2 regions of the Pseudomonas sp. EA_105y_Pfl2_R69 genome follow, and region 2 is predicted to be linked to the other one. Evidence: predicted binding sites of a transcription regulator. Region 2 holds the regulator's gene; the other holds the start of a gene.

Region 1 (8,899 bases), on a different contig from region 2:
TTCCACACCGAACTTTTCAAGCACGCCGTGTTTTTCCAGGTCCAGCGCGCAGTTCAGCGCGGTCTGGCCGCCCATGGTCGGCAGCAGGGCGTCCGGACGCTCCTTCTCGATGATCTTGGCCACGGTGGACCACTTGATCGGCTCGATATAGGTGGCGTCGGCCATGGCCGGGTCGGTCATGATGGTGGCCGGATTGGAGTTGACCAGGATGACCCGGTAACCCTCTTCCTTCAGCGCCTTGCAAGCCTGGGCACCGGAGTAATCGAACTCGCAGGCCTGGCCGATAACGATCGGCCCGGCACCGAGGATCAGGATGCTTTTGATATCTGTACGTTTTGGCATAGCGGTTACTCGAATCCTTGGGTCGGTCGGCGAGGTTTAGCGGCGCTTGGCCATGGCTTCGATAAAACGGTCGAACAGCGGGGCCACATCGGCTGGGCCGGGGCTCGCTTCGGGGTGACCCTGGAAGCTGAAGGCGTCCTTGTCGGTCCGTTCGATGCCCTGCAGGGAACCGTCAAACAGCGACTTGTGAATCGCCCGCACATTGCTCGGCAGGCTGGCCTCGTCCACGGCGAAACCGTGGTTCTGGCTGGTGATCATCACTACGCCTGTGTCCAGGTCCTGCACCGGGTGGTTGGCACCGTGGTGGCCGTGGCCCATTTTCAGGGTCTTGGCACCGGAGGCCAGGGCCAGCAACTGGTGACCGAGGCAGATGCCGAAGACCGGGATATCGGTTTCCAGCACATCCTTGATCGCCTGGATCGCGTAGTCGCATGGCTCGGGATCACCCGGGCCGTTGGACAGGAACACGCCATCGGGATTCAGCGCCAGCACCTCGGCAGCAGGCGTCTGCGCCGGCACCACGGTCACCCGGCAACCGCGCTCGACCAGCATGCGCAGGATGTTCAGCTTGACCCCGTAGTCGTAGGCGACCACGTGGTACGGCAACTCGCTGGCCGGAATTTCCGGGTGGCTGTCGTCTTTCAGATTCCACACACTGGAGCGCCACTCGTAGCGCTCGGTGCAGCTGACCACTTTGGCCAGGTCCATGCCCTTGAGGCCGGGGAAGCTGCGCGCCAGGTCCAGGGCCTTCTCTTCGGTGGCGTCATCGCCGACCAGGATGCAGCCGTTCTGCGAACCCTTTTCGCGCAGGATCCGGGTCAGGCGACGGGTATCGATGCCGGCGATGGCGACCGTGCCGTTTTCCTTCAGGTATTCATCCAGCGGCTGCTTGTTGCGCCAGTTACTGGAGGTCAGCGGCAGGTCACGAATGATCAGGCCGGCGGCCCAGACCCGATTGGACTCGGCGTCTTCCGGCGTGGTGCCGGTATTGCCGATGTGCGGGTAGGTCAGGGTGACGATCTGCTGGGCATAGGAAGGATCGGTAAGGATTTCCTGATAGCCGGTCATGGCGGTGTTGAAAACCACCTCTCCAATAGTCTGGCCATCGGCACCGATGGCCTCGCCGCGAAAAATGCTGCCATCTGCTAGAGCCAGGATGGCAGGTTTAAGGGCTGGCTTACTCAAGAAAACCTCCGAAGATCGAAACGTGAAGCAAACGCAGATTGTAAAAAAGCGGGATGACGTATCAACCGTCACCCCGCTTTTTTATCTGATTCATTCTGCGCAACTTTAGTGGACACACTAAAGCGGGAAGCTTACAGAAAAATGCCTTTTTGGTCCACCGCAAGATGCGAGCAACTCGCAAAAAGGCATCCGACGCCTGACAGGCCGCTTAATTGAACCCCAGTCAAGTGAGACCCAGCACATCCTGCATGTCGTACAGACCAGGCTGTCGCCCCTGCAGCCACAGCGCCGCGCGCACCGCGCCCTTGGCGAAGGTCATGCGGCTCGAAGCCTTGTGGGTGATTTCCACCCGCTCGCCCTCGGCGGCGAACAGTACGGTGTGATCACCCACCACATCGCCGGCACGCACGGTGGCGAACCCTATGGTCTCGCGCTCCCGCGCACCGGTCTGACCCTCACGCCCGTAGACCGCGACTTTCTGCAGGTCGCGCCCCAGGGCATTGGCGACCACCTCGCCCATGCGCAGCGCAGTGCCGGACGGCGCATCGACCTTGTGCCGGTGATGGGCCTCGATGATCTCGATATCCACCTCGTCGCCCAGCACCCGCGCCGCGGTATCCAGCAACTTCAGGCACAGATTGACGCCGACGCTGAAGTTGGCGGCAAACACGATCGGAATCTGCTTGCCGGCATCATTCAGCAACTGCTTCTCCTGCGGGGAAAAGCCGGTGGTGCCGATGATCATGGCCTTGCCGGCCTGGCGACAGATTTCCAGATTTTTCAGGGTGACCGACGGATGAGTGAAGTCGATCAGCACATCGAAACGATCCAATACCGCCTGCAGATCGCCCACCAGGGCGACGCCAATCTTGCCCTGGGCGATCAGCTCACCGACGTCGGCACCGACCAGGCTGCTATCGGCACGATCGATGGCCGCGCTCAGTTGCGCATCCTCGGCCTGCTGCACCGCTTCGATCAGGGTCTTGCCCATGCGCCCGGCGGCGCCCATTACTGCGATACGTTGCATAGCTATCAGCTCCAAGCTGTCGCGACAGGTTGCAGCCGCCGTCCAGCGACCGCACAGCCTGTCAGCGAAATTTACAGGTCGCCAAAGAAGCGCTTTACGCCCTCGAACCAGCCATTGGCCTTCGGCGAGTGCGAACTGTCGCCCTCCAGGGACATGCGGAACTCGTCCAGCAGCTCACGCTGACGCTTGTCCAGATGCACCGGGGTTTCCACCACCACCTTGCACATCAGGTCGCCGGCACCGCCGCCGCGCACCGGGGCCACACCCTTGCCACGCAGGCGGAACATCTTGCCGGTCTGGGTGCCTTCCGGAATCTTCAACTTGACCCGACCATCCAGGGTCGGCACTTCCAGCTCGCCGCCCAGGGCCGCGTCGGCGAAGCTGATCGGCACCTCGCAGTACAGATGTTTGCCGTCACGCTGGAAGATCGCGTGCTCGCGCACATTGACCACCACATACAGGTCGCCCGCCGGACCACCCATGGCCCCGGCCTCGCCTTCGCCGGACAGACGAATGCGGTCGCCGCTATCGACGCCCGCAGGCACCTTCACCGACAGGGTCTTGTGCTCTTCCACCCGACCATGACCATGACAGGAGCCACAGGGATCGGTGATCATCCGGCCACTGCCGTGGCAGCGCGGACAGGTCTGCTGCACCGAGAAGAAGCCCTGCTGCATGCGCACCTGACCAATACCGCCACAGGTGGTACAGGTCACCGGACTGGTGCCCTTCTTCGCCCCCGAACCGTCGCAGGTCTTGCAACCCACCAGGGTCGGCACGCGAATGGTCACCGTGGTGCCACGCACCGCTTCTTCCAGATCCAGCTCCAGGGTGTAGCGCAGGTCACTGCCGCGCTGCGCGCCGCCCCGCTGACCGCCACGACCGCCGGCACCGCCGAAGAAATCGCTGAATACGTCGCCGAAGATATCGGAGAAATTGGCACCGCCAAAACCGGCACCGCCGCCACCCATCTGCGGATCGACCCCGGCATGACCGTACTGATCGTAAGCCGAGCGCTTGCCGGCATCGGAGAGAACTTCGTAGGCCTCGTTGGCCTCCTTGAACTTCTCTTCCGAGTCTTTATCGTCGGGATTACGGTCCGGGTGATGCTTCATGGCCAGGCGACGGTAGGCCTTTTTCAGCTCCGCTTCGCTGGCACCGCGCTCGACACCGAGCACCTCGTAATAGTCACGTTTAGCCATAAGTCTTCAATACCTTCAAATCGTCTGCTCCAGACACGCCAACGCGGGAGCAAGCTCCCGCGCGGCGAAACATGCCGGACGCGACTCGCGTCACGCCCGGCCAGAGCGGCATAAGCTCGCGCTTACTTGTTTTCCTTGACCTCTTCGAACTCGGCGTCGACTACGTCGTCCGCTGCGTCCTTGGCCTCTTCGCCGTCCTGGGCCTGTGCGCCCGGCTGCGGCTGCTCGGCGTACATCTTCTGCGCCAGCGGGGCGGTGGCCTCGGACAGGGCATTCATCTTGGCGTCGATATCCGCCTTGTCGTCACCCTTGATCGCCACTTCCAGCGCGCTCAAAGCGGTTTCGATGGCGGCCTTCTCATCGGCAGTGGCCTTGTCGCCCGCCTCGGTGATCATCTTGCGGGTGGCATGCACCAGCTGATCGCCCTGGTTACGCGCAGTGGCCAGCTCTTCGAACTTGCGATCTTCCTCGGCGTTGACCTCGGCATCACGCACCATCTGCTGGATTTCTTCCTCGGACAGGCCAGAGTTGGCCTTGATCACGATGGACTGAGTCTTGCCGGTGGCCTTGTCTTTCGCGCCGACATGCAGGATGCCGTTGGCGTCGATGTCGAAGGTCACTTCGATCTGCGGCACGCCGCGCGGTGCCGGCGGAATCTCGGCCAGGTCGAACTTGCCCAGGGACTTGTTCTGCGCGGCTTGCTTGCGCTCGCCCTGCAGCACGTGAATGGTCACCGCACCCTGATTGTCGTCGGCAGTGGAGAACACCTGGGACTTCTTGGTCGGGATGGTGGTGTTCTTCTCGATCAGCGCGGTCATCACCCCGCCCATGGTTTCGATACCCAGGGTCAGCGGCGATACGTCGAGCAGCAGCACGTCCTTGACGTCGCCGGCCAGTACCGCACCCTGGATGGCTGCACCCATGGCCACGGCTTCGTCCGGGTTGACGTCCTTGCGCGCTTCCTTACCGAAGAAGTCGGTTACCAGCTTCTGCACCAGCGGCATGCGGGTCTGACCGCCGACCAGGATCACATCGTTGATCTTGCCGACATCGATACCGGCGTCTTTCAGGGCGATGCGGCACGGCTCGATGGTGCGCTGCACCAGGTCTTCGACCAGCGATTCCAGCTTGGCGCGGGAAATCTTCACGTTGAGGTGCTTGGGACCGCTGGCATCCGCGGTGATATACGGCAGGTTGACGTCGGTCGACTGGCTCGAGGACAGCTCGATCTTGGCTTTCTCAGCGGCTTCTTTCAGACGCTGCATGGCCAGCGGATCGCCCTTGAGGTTCATCCCGCTTTCTTTCTTGAATTCGTCGACCAGGTAGTCGATCAGACGGATATCGAAGTCTTCACCACCGAGGAAGGTGTCACCGTTGGTGGCCAACACTTCGAACTGGTGCTCGCCATCGACTTCGGCGATTTCGATCACGGAAACGTCGAAGGTACCGCCACCCAGGTCATAGACGATCACGGTGTGGTCGCCCTTGGCCTTGTCCATACCGTAGGCCAGAGCGGCTGCGGTCGGCTCGTTGATGATGCGCTTGACGTCCAGACCGGCGATGCGACCGGCGTCTTTGGTGGCCTGACGCTGGCTGTCGTTGAAGTAGGCAGGAACTGTAATAACCGCTTCGGTGACCGCCTCGCCGAGGTAGTCTTCGGCGGTCTTCTTCATTTTCTTCAGAATCTCAGCGGAGATCTGCGGCGGTGCCATCTTCTGACCGTTGACTTCGACCCAGGCGTCGCCGTTGTCGGCCTTGACGATCTTGTAAGGCACCATCTGGATGTCTTTCTGCACGACATCCTCTTCGAAACGACGACCGATCAGACGTTTCACCGCGTACAGGGTGTTGTGCGGATTGGTCACCGCCTGACGCTTGGCCGACTGGCCGACGAGAATCTCGCCGTCGCCTGCATAGGCGATGATCGACGGCGTAGTACGAGCGCCTTCGGCGTTCTCGATAACCTTGACGTTACCGTTTTCCAGAATGGAGACACAGGAGTTGGTGGTCCCCAGGTCGATACCGATAATTTTGCCCATCTTCACTCTCCCGAAACTTTGATAATCCCGCCGCCGATCGTTGTCAGCCGCGGTAGCACTAAAACGCTTGACTGTTTAATGGGGGCTATTCGCCGAATTTCAAGCCTGCTCATCGATTGATGGCGGCGCGTCCGCCGGTACCTTGCTGACCACCACCATGGCGGGGCGCAGCAGGCGACCGTTGAGCAGATAGCCCTTCTGGAACACCTTGAGCACGCTATTGGGCTCGACGCTGGCGCTCTCCTGCATCGCCATGGCCTGGTGGTGCTCCGGATTGAAGGGCTCGCCCTCGGGGTCGAGCGCCTCCAGCTGATGGCGCTTGAGGGTATCGCCGAACAGCTTGAGGGTCAGCTCCATGCCTTCGCGCACGGCCTTGATCGCCTCGTCGTCCGGGCTGGACAGCTCGAGACCGCGCTCCAGGCTATCGATCACCGGCAGCAGGTCGTTGGCGAATTTCTCCAGGGCGAATTTGTGCGCCTTCTCCACATCCTGCTCGGCGCGGCGGCGCACATTCTGCAGATCGGCAGCCATGCGCAGCGACTGATCCTGCGCAGTGGCCAGTTGCTCTTCCAGCGCTTGCACGCGGGCAACCAGGTCATCGCCCGCAGCCGCTTCGGCAGCTGTCTGTACATCGGGGTTCTGCGTATCCAGGGTCTGTTCGTCAGCCATGCGTCTCTCCTCTTAAAATCCGACGCGAGCCTCAACTCACGTGCCTGACCGCTATATGGGGCCAAAAAATGTGGTTTCAAGGACAGCAGACGGATTGTCAGCCCACAAAAAAACACTGTATAAATAACCAGACATGAACTTGGGAGGCCCTCGCCATGCTGGTGCACCTGTCCGTACACAACTACGCCATTGTTGAACACCTCGACCTGGAACTGGACGCCGGCATGAGCGTGATCAGCGGCGAAACCGGGGCTGGCAAGTCGATCATGCTCGACGCCCTCGGCCTGTGCCTGGGCGACCGCGCGGACAGCGGCGTGGTGCGCCCGGGGGCGGACAAGGCGGATATTCTCGCCAGCTTCGACCTAGACGACATCCCGGAAGCGCGTGCCTGGCTGGCCGAGCGCGACCTGGACAACGATGGGCCGTGCATCCTCCGCCGGGTGATCACCGCCGAAGGCCGCTCCCGCGGTTACATCAATGGCGCGCCCTGCCCTCAAGGCGACCTCAAGGCCCTGGGCGAGCGACTGATCGATATCCACAGCCAGCACGAACACCAGTCGCTGCTCAAGGCCGACACCCACCGCCGCCTGCTCGACGAATATGCCGGCAGCCAGGAACTGGCGCGCCAGGTGCAGCTCGCCGCACAGCGCTGGAAACAGACCAAAAGCGAACTGCAGCGCATCTCCAGCATCGGCGACGAACAGCGCGCCCGTCACCAACTGCTCAGCTACCAGCTCGAAGAGCTCGACAATTTGGCCCTGGGCGAGAGCGAGCTGGAACAACTGGAGCAGGAGCACAAGAACCTGACCAACGCCGAAAGCCTGCTCAGCGCCTGCCGCCTGGTGATCGAGCAGTGCAGCGAGAACGACGCCGGCAACGTACTCTCAGCCCTGACCGGCAGCCTCAACCGCCTCGGTGCCTTCCAGGGCCAGCCCGGTGCCCTGAGCGAAGCCACCAACCTGCTGGCCAGCGCGCAGATCCAGGTCGAGGAAGCGGTCGGCGAGCTGAACCGCTTTCTCGACCACTTTGACGCCGATCCCGAGCGCCTGCAGCAGATGGAAGAGCGCCTGGACGCCATCTACACCCTGGCACGCAAGCACCGCATCCATCCCGGCGAGCTGATCGCCATGCAACAGCAGCTATTCGAAGAACTGGAAGGGCTCAATGCCGACGATCAGGCCGCCGAACGCCTGGGCGAAGAACTCGGTGCCTTCGAACGCCATTACCAGGAAAAGGCCACGGAGCTAAGTGAACTGCGGCATAAGGCCGCCAGCGCACTGGCCGCGGCGGTGGAACTGGAAATGCAGAACCTGGGCATGCCCGGCGGGCGCTTCAGCATCAAGCTTAGTGCCAATCCCAACAGCGAGCCGCACCCCAACGGCCTGGAGCAACTGGAGTTTCTGGTCAGCGCCAACCCCGGGCAACCACTGAAAGCCCTGGCCAAGGTCGCCTCGGGCGGCGAACTGTCACGCATCAGCCTGGCAATCCAGGTGATCACCGCACAAACCTCACGGGTACCGACCCTGGTCTTCGACGAAGTCGACGTCGGCATCGGCGGCCCCACCGCCGAAGTGGTCGGGCAGCTGCTGCGCCGCCTCGGCGAACGCGGCCAGGTGCTGACCGTCACCCACCTGCCACAGGTGGCGGCGCAAGGTCACCAGCACCTGTTCGTACACAAGGTGCGCGACAGCGATGCCACCCGCACCGCCGTGAGCAAGCTGAGCCCCACGCAGCGGGTCGAGGAAATCGCCCGCATGCTCGGCGGCGTCGACCTGACCGAAGAATCCCTGGCCCACGCCCGACAGATGGTCGGCAGCGTCCAGGTCTGATCGAGCAGACCACAGAAAGCACAAAGGCGACCCTTGGGTCGCCTTTGTCATACCGGCATCGATGTTATGCCTACATCAATCAGGTTTTCTTGCGCACATAGAGCACCAGATTGTGATCGACCAGCTCGAAGCCGTGCTCTTTGACGATCTCTTTCTGACGTTTTTCGATCTCGACATCGAAGAACTCGATCACCTCACCCGAATCGACACAGACCATATGATCGTGATGACCACCGTCGGCCAATTCGAACACGGCGTGACCGCCGTCAAAGTTGTGTCGCACCACCAGACCTGCGGCCTCGAACTGGGTCAACACGCGATAGACGGTGGCCAACCCCACATCATCGCCCGCCTCCATCAGTGCCTTGTAGACATCCTCTGCACTCATGTGACGCTGACCGGCGGAGTCAAGCATTTGCAGAATCTTGACCCGCGGCAGGGTCACTTTCAGGCCAGCCTTGCGTAGTTCGCTATTTTCAACCATGGTCTGCTTTCTCACGGAAGCGGCTTCGCAGCTTCCTTTATTGCGGGTATGATCCGGGTTTATATTGCCCAGCCAAGATAGTGGAAGTCGCCCACCGATGCAAAAAACCAAGCTCCTGCTGA
Region 2 (8,899 bases):
GATCAACCTGCGGGTCCCCGCGCTGATTCCCGAGGACTACCTGCCGGATGTGCACACCCGCCTGATCCTCTACAAACGCATCGCCAACGCCGCCGATGAGGATGGCCTGAAAGAGCTGCAGGTGGAGATGATCGACCGCTTCGGCCTGTTGCCGGAGCCGACCAAGAATCTGGTGCGCATCACCCTGCTCAAGCTGCTGGCAGAAAAACTCGGAATCAAGAAGGTCGACGCCGGCCCGCAAGGCGGCCGTCTCGAATTCGCCGCCGACACCTGCGTCGACCCGCTGACCTTGATTCGCCTGATCCAGGGCGCGCCGACCCGCTACAAGTTCGAAGGAGCCACCCTGTTCAAGTTCCAGGTACCCATGGAACGTGCACAAGAACGCTTCAACACCCTCGAAGCGCTGTTCGAGCGCCTGACACCCTCTACCTAAAGGATCGACCCATGCGCGCACTCCGCACCCTGGCCCTGCTGCCGCTTATCCTGCTTAGCCTGTTGGGCAGCAGCGCGGCACTGGCCGAGCGCCTCTATCAGGTGGAGGTGATCGTCTTCCGCCAGTCCGGCGAAAATGGTTCAGGCGGCCAACTGCCGCCGGACGACTGGGCTCAGAACGCCCTGCCGGTCGATGCCAGCAGCAGTCGCGCCCCAGCACTGACTAGCGAGGCGAGCAAGCTCAACCCTGCCAACGGTTATCAGGTGCTGCTGCACCAGGCCTGGTCACAGAGCCTCGGCGACTCGACCAGCAGCGTCGCCATCAGCACTGGCAACGAGCAGTTCGGCCACTACCCGGTACAGGGCCGCATCAGCCTTAGCGGAGATAGCCTGATCGAGCTCGACAGCGATATCTGGGTCAACCAGTTCGACCAGAGCGGCCTGCTCAGCGAAAGCGAACGAATCAAGCAGAGCCGCCGCCTGAAAAGCGGCGAGCTGACGTTTATCGATAACGGCAGCCTGGGCCTGCTGATTCGCGTCAGCCCACTCTAAGCGCATAAAAAAGGGCCGCATTGCGCGGCCCTTGCTTACTCCATCGACACCGACTCAGCTGGTCAGCACGCGGGCCAGGACGGTCTTCACCTTGCCCATCCCCTCATCCAGGGCGCGCTCGATTTCCGCCATGGTAATCAGCGCCGCGGACTTGCCCGCCGCCGGGTTTACCACCAAAGCCAGGCAGGCGTATGGCAGAGCCAGTTCACGGGCCAGCGCCGCTTCCGGCATGCCGGTCATGCCGACGATATCGCAGCCATCGCGCTCCATGCGGGCGATCTCGGCCACCGTCTCCAGGCGCGGTCCCTGGGTGCAACCGTACAGGCCGTGACTGCTGAACCCACAGCGCTCAGCGCTCAGGGCTTGCGCCAGCTTGCCGCGCAGGCCGGCATCGTAGGGGTGGCTGAAGTCCACATGGGTCACATGCTCCAGCTCGCCCTCATAGAAGGTGTGCTCACGCCCGCTGGTGTAATCGATGATCTGGTGCGGCAGACAGAAGTGTCCGGTGACCATGGCCGGGTGAATCCCCCCCACCGAATTGACCGCAATAATCGCCTTGGCCCCAGCCTCGCGCAGCGCCCAGAGATTGGCGCGGTAGTTCACCTGATGCGGCGGTATCCGGTGCGGGTGTCCGTGGCGGGCGAGGAACAGCACCTCGCGCCCGGCATACTCGCCCTTGAGCACAGGTGCGGAAGGCGCCCCATAGGGCGTATCCAGATGCAATGCCGCAGTGATGGTCAGGCCATCCAGGCGGGTCAGGCCTGTACCACCGATAATGGCGTAAACAGTCATCCAATCTTCCTCAATCGATTAATTGCGCGGCACGCAACGCGCCAACCGCTTCCAGCCAGCGCGGGTCCCGCCGATATTCAACACCCGGAAAGGCCTGGCGACGCATGCGCGCCAATCCCTGCGGTACACACACCTTGAGGCGCTGCAGAGCTCCCAGCGCCAACTCCGCCGCAGCACGGTCATTGCAGACCAGGCCCATGTCGCAACCGGCGCTGAGCGCCGCCTCGATACGGCACGCCGCATCGCCGACCACATGAGCCCCGGCCATGGACAGGTCGTCGCTGAAAATCACCCCGGTAAAACCCAGCTCGCCGCGCAGAATATCCTGCAACCAGCGCCGCGAGAAACCCGCCGGCTGGCTGTCTACCTGAGGGTAGATCACATGGGCCGGCATCACCGCCGCCAACTGCCGGCTCAAGCGGGCAAAAGGCAGCAGATCGACTGCACGGATCTGCTCGAGGCTGCGCTCATCCAGCGGAATGGCCACATGGGAATCCGCTTCGGCCCAGCCATGGCCGGGAAAGTGCTTGCCGGTCGCCGCCATGCCCGCCGCGTTCATGCCGCAGATAAAGGCCGCGGCCAGGTCGCTGGCACGCGCCGCATCGCCTTCGAAGGCGCGACTGCCAACCACCGCACTACGCTGGTGATCGAGGTCCAGCACCGGCGCGAAGCTCAGGTCCAGACCGACCGCCAGAACCTCGCGGGCCATGATCCAGCCGCAATGCTCGGCCAGAACTTCGGCATTGGCGTTATCGGCAATCGCGCGCATCGCCGGCAGACGCACAAAGCCCTGACGCAAGCGCTGCACCCGCCCACCTTCCTGATCCACCGCCAGCAGCAGATCGGGGCGTACGGCACGGATGGCCGCAGCCAGCTCGCGCACCTGGCGCGGTTCTTCGATATTGCGCGCGAACAGAATCAGACCGCCGACTTCGGGCTGACGGAGGATCTGTCGATCCTCGGCCGTCAGCCAGGTGCCGGCGATATCCAGCATCAGTGAACCTTGCATGCTTGAACTCACAACCCATCCTTAAATAAGAGGCGCAGCCGCCCACTGCGGGCACGGGGCCTCGTCGATGCGCACGGCACAATGCACCGGCACCTGGGAAAACAATACCAGCAGGTCGCTATTGCGCAGGCGCACGCAACCATGGGAACGCGGCACCCCCATGGGCTCGGTATCCGGTGTGCCGTGCAGGTAAATATAACGGCGAAAGGTATCGACCTCGCCCAGCCGATTACGCCCAGGCTCGCAGCCACTGAGCCAGAGGATACGACTGAGAATCCAGTCGCGTCCGGGAAACTGCCCGTGCAAGTCTGCCGACCAGACCTCGCCGGTCCAACGCCGCCCACGCAGCACGGCCCCCAACGGCAAGCCCTCGCCGATCTTCGCCCGCACCTGATGCAGGCCGCGCGGCGTGCAGCCGGAGCCATTGCGCTCGCCCGGACCATTGAGCGCGGTGGAAACCTTCAGGCGCAACAACAGCTGCCCGTCGGCAAAGCCGTACAGGCACTGATCGGCCAGGGAGATATGCAGAAAATCGAGAGTTGCCATGGGCGGCTAGCTTAGGGGCTGACGCAGCATCAACACAAGCCGCGTCGCTGCCCCACAGCCCCTGGCGGATCGCCCGCCAGGCCCACCAGGCCCCTTCAGACTTTGCCGGAAGCGGCTGCCGTTTTGGTCCGCGGCTTGAGCTGGGCACTGGCCAGGGCTTCGTCGCTCAGCCCGGTTTCCGAACGCATACCGGCCGCCAGGAAAGGCACCATCAGGCGCATGACCTGCTCGATCGAGGTATTGACCCCGAAATCGGTTTCCGCCATGGCCCGCAACGCCTTGATCCCGGACATGCTGAACGCCGCAGCCCCCAGCATGAAATGCACCCGCCAGAACAGCTCCAGCGGCGGAATCCGTGGAGCGGCTTCGTGCACCAGGAGCATATAGCGACGGAATACCTTGCCGTACACCTCTTCCAGGTACTTGCGCAGATGGCCCTGGCTCTGGCTGAAAGCCAGCCCCAACAGGCGCATAAATATCGACAGGTCGTTGCCGCTGCGCGGCTTGACCGCCAAGGCCAGCTCAACCAGCAACTCAAGCAGTTCTTCCAACGGAATCTTGCTTTCCGGCTTGGCCTGGCGGCGATCCAGCTCACGCTCGAGGCTTAAGCAGAAGGGACCGAGAAAGCGTGAGAAGACCGCCTGGATCAGGGCCTTCTTCGAGCCGAAGTGGTAATTCACCGCCGCCAGGTTGACCCCGGCCTTGCTGGTGATCAGGCGCAGCGAAGTTTCGGCGAAACCTTTCTCCGCAAACAACTGCTCTGCTGCATCGAGAATGCGTTCAACGGTTTCCGACTGGGCCATGACTCTTTTCATCTGAACAAACACTTGTTTGAAACATACGTTTCAGCCGCCCGCCTTGTCAAGTCGGGCAAACCATCTTGTGGCTGAGCAGTCACGTGTGCCGAGCAAAACTGTACCGACACTGGCTAGACGAACGCCAGATCGGCCAGGTAACAGCGCCTCACTATACAAGCTCAATGGCGCTTTACTCAGTAGAGATCGGCACAGAATGATTGCCAACGCCAGATCACTGTATATAATCCCAGTCACTGTACAAAAAAACAGAGACAGCCATGCTCAAACTGACGCCGCGCCAAGCTGAAATTCTCGCCTTTATCAAACAATGCCTGGAAGACAATGGCTACCCGCCAACCCGTGCAGAAATCGCCTTGAAACTGGGTTTCAAATCACCCAACGCGGCCGAAGAGCACCTCAAGGCCCTGGCCCGCAAAGGGGCCATCGAAATGACCCCCGGGGCTTCGCGGGGCATCCGTATTCCCGGCTTCGAACCCAACGCCGAGGAAGAAGAAGGCCTGCCGGTGATTGGCCGGGTTGCTGCGGGGGCCCCCATCCTCGCTCAACAGCATGTTGAAGAGTCCTGCCGAATCAACCCGGAGTTCTTTCACCCCAGGGCGGATTACCTGCTGCGCGTTAGAGGCATGAGCATGAAGGACATCGGCATCTTCGATGGCGACCTGCTGGCCGTGCACACCACCCGCGAAGCCCGCAACGGTCAGGTGGTGGTGGCGCGTCTCGACGACGAAGTCACGGTCAAGCGCTTCAAACGTGAAGGCAACAAGGTCTGGCTGATGGCCGAGAACCCCGAATTCGCCCCGATCGAAGTGAACCTGGAAGAACAGGATCTGATTATTGAAGGCTTGAGCGTCGGCGTTATCCGCCGCTAGTGGAGGATCTATGCAGTTCCCACAATCCCTGGACCACACACAGCTGCCCCTGTTCGATGCGTTTCTGGCATCAACGGTGAACCCACTGCTTGCCGATGGCACCGAACTGCCCTGGCAGGATGAGACAGAGGCGTTCAGTGAACTGTCGCTGCGTGGTGCAGCCGGGCACTGCCTGAACCTTCTCGCGCCGATCTTGCGTGAGCTCAGCGAAAACCACGACGAACGCTGGCTGACCCTGATCGCCCCGCCCTCGAGCCTCACCCAAACCTGGCTGCGCGAGGCGGGCCTGAACCGCGAACGTATTCTGCTGCTCCACCCAAGTGGCAAACAAAGCGCGCTGGAACTGGCGCAACAGGCTCTGAAACTGGGCCGCAGCCACACCGTGGTCAGCTGGCTGCACCCGCTCGAACGCCAGGCGCGGCAACGGCTTGAGCAGGCCGCACGTCAGGGCAAGGCGCAAAGCCTGAATATCAGCCTGGGATGATTGACCAGAGATAAGGCACAGGGACTGTGCGTGTCAGCCAGCAGCAAGCGGATGCGGGAATTATCTAACGCGAACAGCGCGTGCTGGCTCGGAGCCCGGAAGAATTCTGCAATCAATGCAGAACCCGCGGCCCCTCTTCATGCTGAAAGTTGTTTTCCGCCAGACGGCCGGCCATCTGCACACCGACATTGAGCATGGCCTTGGCCACCTCGACATGCTGGCCTTGCAGGAACGCCTTGGCACCGTCGGAAAAATCCAGCACCACCAACGACTCTTCATCCTCTGCACGACGCAGGGCAATGCGTCCGTCGGGCAGCTCGACAATTTCCAGGAATGATGTAGGCATTGGCTTGGCTCTCCACGAAAGGCCGCTATTGTAACAGCCGACCCGGGCTCGCCCTAGTCCGCCGGTCCAATCAGCCGGTTACCACTCGCTCAGGGTATGCCGAAAGCGCTGCGCCAAAGCCTTCAGCTGCTGACGCCAGGCCTCGAGGGTTTCCCGTGCCAGAGGTGCCGCATCCTCATCCAGGCTGACCGCCGTGATCAGTGGGGTGGCGGGATCGACCTTGGCCTTCTTGCCGGCCTGCGGTGGCTGAAACAGCTCGGCATAGGCTTTGAGCAACTGCGCGACCCAGCTGTCCGCTGCCCGCGCCAGCTCGACCAGTTCGCCCAGCTCCTGACTCGGTGCCGCCTGCAACACCTCTTCGGTGAGAAAGCGCTCGGCTTGCGCTGCCGCGCTATCCGGCAAACGGTAATAGCCGGCGATCTCATGACACAGGCCTAGCAAGGCTCCATACAGATGAAACAGCGCAGCCTCGCGCTCAGCCTGAATCAGGGCCAAGGCATTGACACTCTGACCCAACTCGGCCTTGCGCCAGGATTCGAGCGCAAGGCCGGCGTAGAAGATTTTCTGATTGGTACGGGTATAGAGTTCATGGGCCATGGCGGCATCCTCCACAACGGATCGATTAAGCATACGCGCGCCCGCAGCTCACGGGCGCGCACTTAGTCAGATCAGCTCTTGTCTTCCACCTTCCACTTGCCGCCATCGTAGAAAGCACGCCAACCGGTGGGCTTGCCATCGACCTCGGTCTGCACGTACTGCTCCTTGGTCTTGCGGCTGTAGCGAATCACTGCGGCGCGGCCTTGCGGATCTTTCTTCGGCGCATCGCAGAGGAAGTGGTACTTGGGATCGATCTCATCCTTGTGCGGGATCAGCTCCTGCACCAGCGGCGCGCGGGTTTCGCGATTCTTCGGAAACTGACTGGCAGCCAGGAACAGCCCCGAAGCGCCGTCGCGCAAGATATAGGTGTCGTTGACCTTCTCGCACTTGAGCTCCGGCATCTTCACCGGATCCATTTTCGGCGGCGCGGCCTCACCGCTTTTCAGCAGCTTGCGGGTGTTCTTGCATTCGCTGTTGGTACAGCCGAAGAACTTGCCGAAACGCCCGGTCTTGAGCTGCATCTGACTACCGCACTTGTCGCACTCCAGGCTCGGCCCTTCGTAGCCCTTGATCCGGTACTGGCCCTGCTCCACCTCATAACCCGCGCAATCGGGGTTATTACCGCAGATATGCAACTTGCGGGTTTCATCCAGCAGGTAGGCGTCCATGGCGGTCGAACAGATCGGGCAGCGGTGCTTGCCGAGCAACACCAGAGATTCGGACTCGCCCTCGTCGTCCGCGGCAATTTCGTCGCCCGGGACCAGATTGACCGTGGCCTTGCAGCGTTCTTTAGGCGGCAGGGCATAACCGGAACAACCGAGGAAGACCCCGGTTGAGGCGGTACGGATGGTCATCGGCCGAGCGCAATCACGGCAAGGGATATCGGTCAGGGTTGGCAGGTTGGCACGCATGCCGCCCTCGCCCGCCGCGGCCACTTCGAGCTTCTTCTTGAAGTCGCCATAGAACTCGTCGAGCACATGCTTCCACTCGCGCTCGCCCTGGGCCACATCGTCCAGGTGCTCTTCCATGCCGGCGGTAAAGCCGTAGTCCATCAGGTTGGAGAAGCTCTCGGCCAGACGTTCGGTGACGATGTCGCCCATCTTCTCGGAGTAGAAACGGCGGTTGTGCAGCGCCACGTAACCGCGATCCTGGATGGTGCCGATAATCGCCGCATAGGTCGACGGGCGACCGATGCCACGCTTTTCCATCTCCTTGACCAGGCTGGCTTCCGAATAACGCGCCGGCGGCTTGGTGAAGTGCTGGCTCGGATCGAGCTTGATCAGCTCGAGCACTTCGCCCTGGTTCATTTCCGGCAACACATCGTCATCGCCCGGCTTGCTCAACTGCGGCAACGCCCGGGTGTAACCGTCGAACTTGAGGATGCGGCCCTTGGCGCGCAGTTCGAACTGCGCCGCTGTCACGGTAACCGTGGTCGACAGGTACTCGGCCGGCGGCATCTGGCAGGCCACGAACTGACGCCAGATCAGCTCGTACAGGCGCTCGGCGTCACGCTCCATGCCGGACAGCTGGGTCGGCTTGAGGTTGACGTCGGAAGGACGAATCGCTTCGTGCGCTTCCTGGGCCCCTTCCTTGCTGCTATAGGCAATAGGATTGGCCGGCAGGTACTTCTTGCCGAACTCGCCCTCGATAAAGTCACGCACCATGGTCACGGCATCGGCCGAGAGATTGGTCGAGTCGGTACGCATATAGGTGATGTAGCCGGCCTCATACAGACGCTGGGCCATCATCATGGTCTTCTTCACCCCGAAGCCCAGGCGATTACTGGCCGCCTGCTGCAGGGTGGAGGTGATAAAGGGTGCCGAAGGCTTGCTGCTGGTCGGTTTGTCTTCGCGCTTGCTGATGCTGTAACTGGAGGCTTTCAGCGTAGCCAGGGCCGCCATGGCCTGGGCCTCGTTCAGCGGTTTGAAGGCCGCACCGTTCTCGCGCGCCACTTCAAAGCGCACCGTGGCGTCCTTGGCAGTGCCCAGATCGGCATGCACTTCCCAGTACTCTTCCGGGACGAAGGCGCGAATTTCTTTCTCGCGCTCGACCACCAGCTTCACCGCCACCGACTGCACACGGCCGGCCGACAGGCCGCGGGCGATCTTGGCCCACAGCAGCGGCGAGACCATGTAACCCACTACACGATCGAGAAAACGCCGGGCCTGCTGGGCGTTGACCCGATTGATATCCAGCTCGCCGGGCTTGGAAAACGCTTCCTGGATCGCCTTCTTGGTAATTTCGTTGAACACCACGCGCTTGTAACGACTGTCGTCACCACCGATGGATTCGCGCAGGTGCCAGGCAATGGCTTCCCCCTCGCGGTCCAAGTCGGTTGCGAGATAGATGGTGTCGGCATCCTTGGCCAGGCGGCGCAACTCCTCGACCACCTTCTCCTTGCCCGGAAGGATCTCGTACTTGGCCTTCCAGCCGTGCTCGGGATCGACCCCCATA

The links. The regulator LexA, encoded in region 2, represses DNA repair genes until DNA is damaged. The targets are predictions, from matches to a motif close to CTGTNTNNNNANACAG.
Region 1: recN (DNA repair protein RecN) is a predicted target of LexA. The motif match lies at 6,580-6,595, and genes of this name have one in related genera.

Annotation. Positions count from the first base shown of each region.
Region 1 covers NZ_CAXAOO010000003.1:471,917-480,815, reverse strand. Annotated here, with positions in the region: gene carB (carbamoyl-phosphate synthase large subunit) at 1-342, opposite strand, end outside; gene carA (glutamine-hydrolyzing carbamoyl-phosphate synthase small subunit) at 379-1,527, opposite strand; gene dapB (4-hydroxy-tetrahydrodipicolinate reductase) at 1,751-2,554, opposite strand; gene dnaJ (molecular chaperone DnaJ) at 2,626-3,756, opposite strand; gene dnaK (molecular chaperone DnaK) at 3,879-5,795, opposite strand; gene grpE (nucleotide exchange factor GrpE) at 5,895-6,464, opposite strand; gene recN (DNA repair protein RecN) at 6,620-8,293, shown strand; gene fur (ferric iron uptake transcriptional regulator) at 8,373-8,777, opposite strand; gene AACY13_RS11535 (outer membrane protein assembly factor BamE) at 8,875-8,899, shown strand, end outside.
Region 2 covers NZ_CAXAOO010000004.1:51,753-60,651, forward strand. Annotated here, with positions in the region: gene mfd (transcription-repair coupling factor) at 1-433, shown strand, start outside; gene AACY13_RS12355 (CsiV family protein) at 445-984, shown strand; gene AACY13_RS12360 (S-methyl-5'-thioinosine phosphorylase) at 1,039-1,776, opposite strand; gene nagZ (beta-N-acetylhexosaminidase) at 1,787-2,785, opposite strand; gene AACY13_RS12370 (L,D-transpeptidase) at 2,807-3,331, opposite strand; gene AACY13_RS12375 (TetR/AcrR family transcriptional regulator) at 3,427-4,134, opposite strand; gene lexA (transcriptional repressor LexA) at 4,407-5,018, shown strand; gene sulA (SOS-induced cell division inhibitor SulA) at 5,029-5,502, shown strand; gene AACY13_RS12390 (hypothetical protein) at 5,615-5,848, opposite strand; gene AACY13_RS12395 (DUF6586 family protein) at 5,927-6,445, opposite strand; gene topA (type I DNA topoisomerase) at 6,517-8,899, opposite strand, start outside.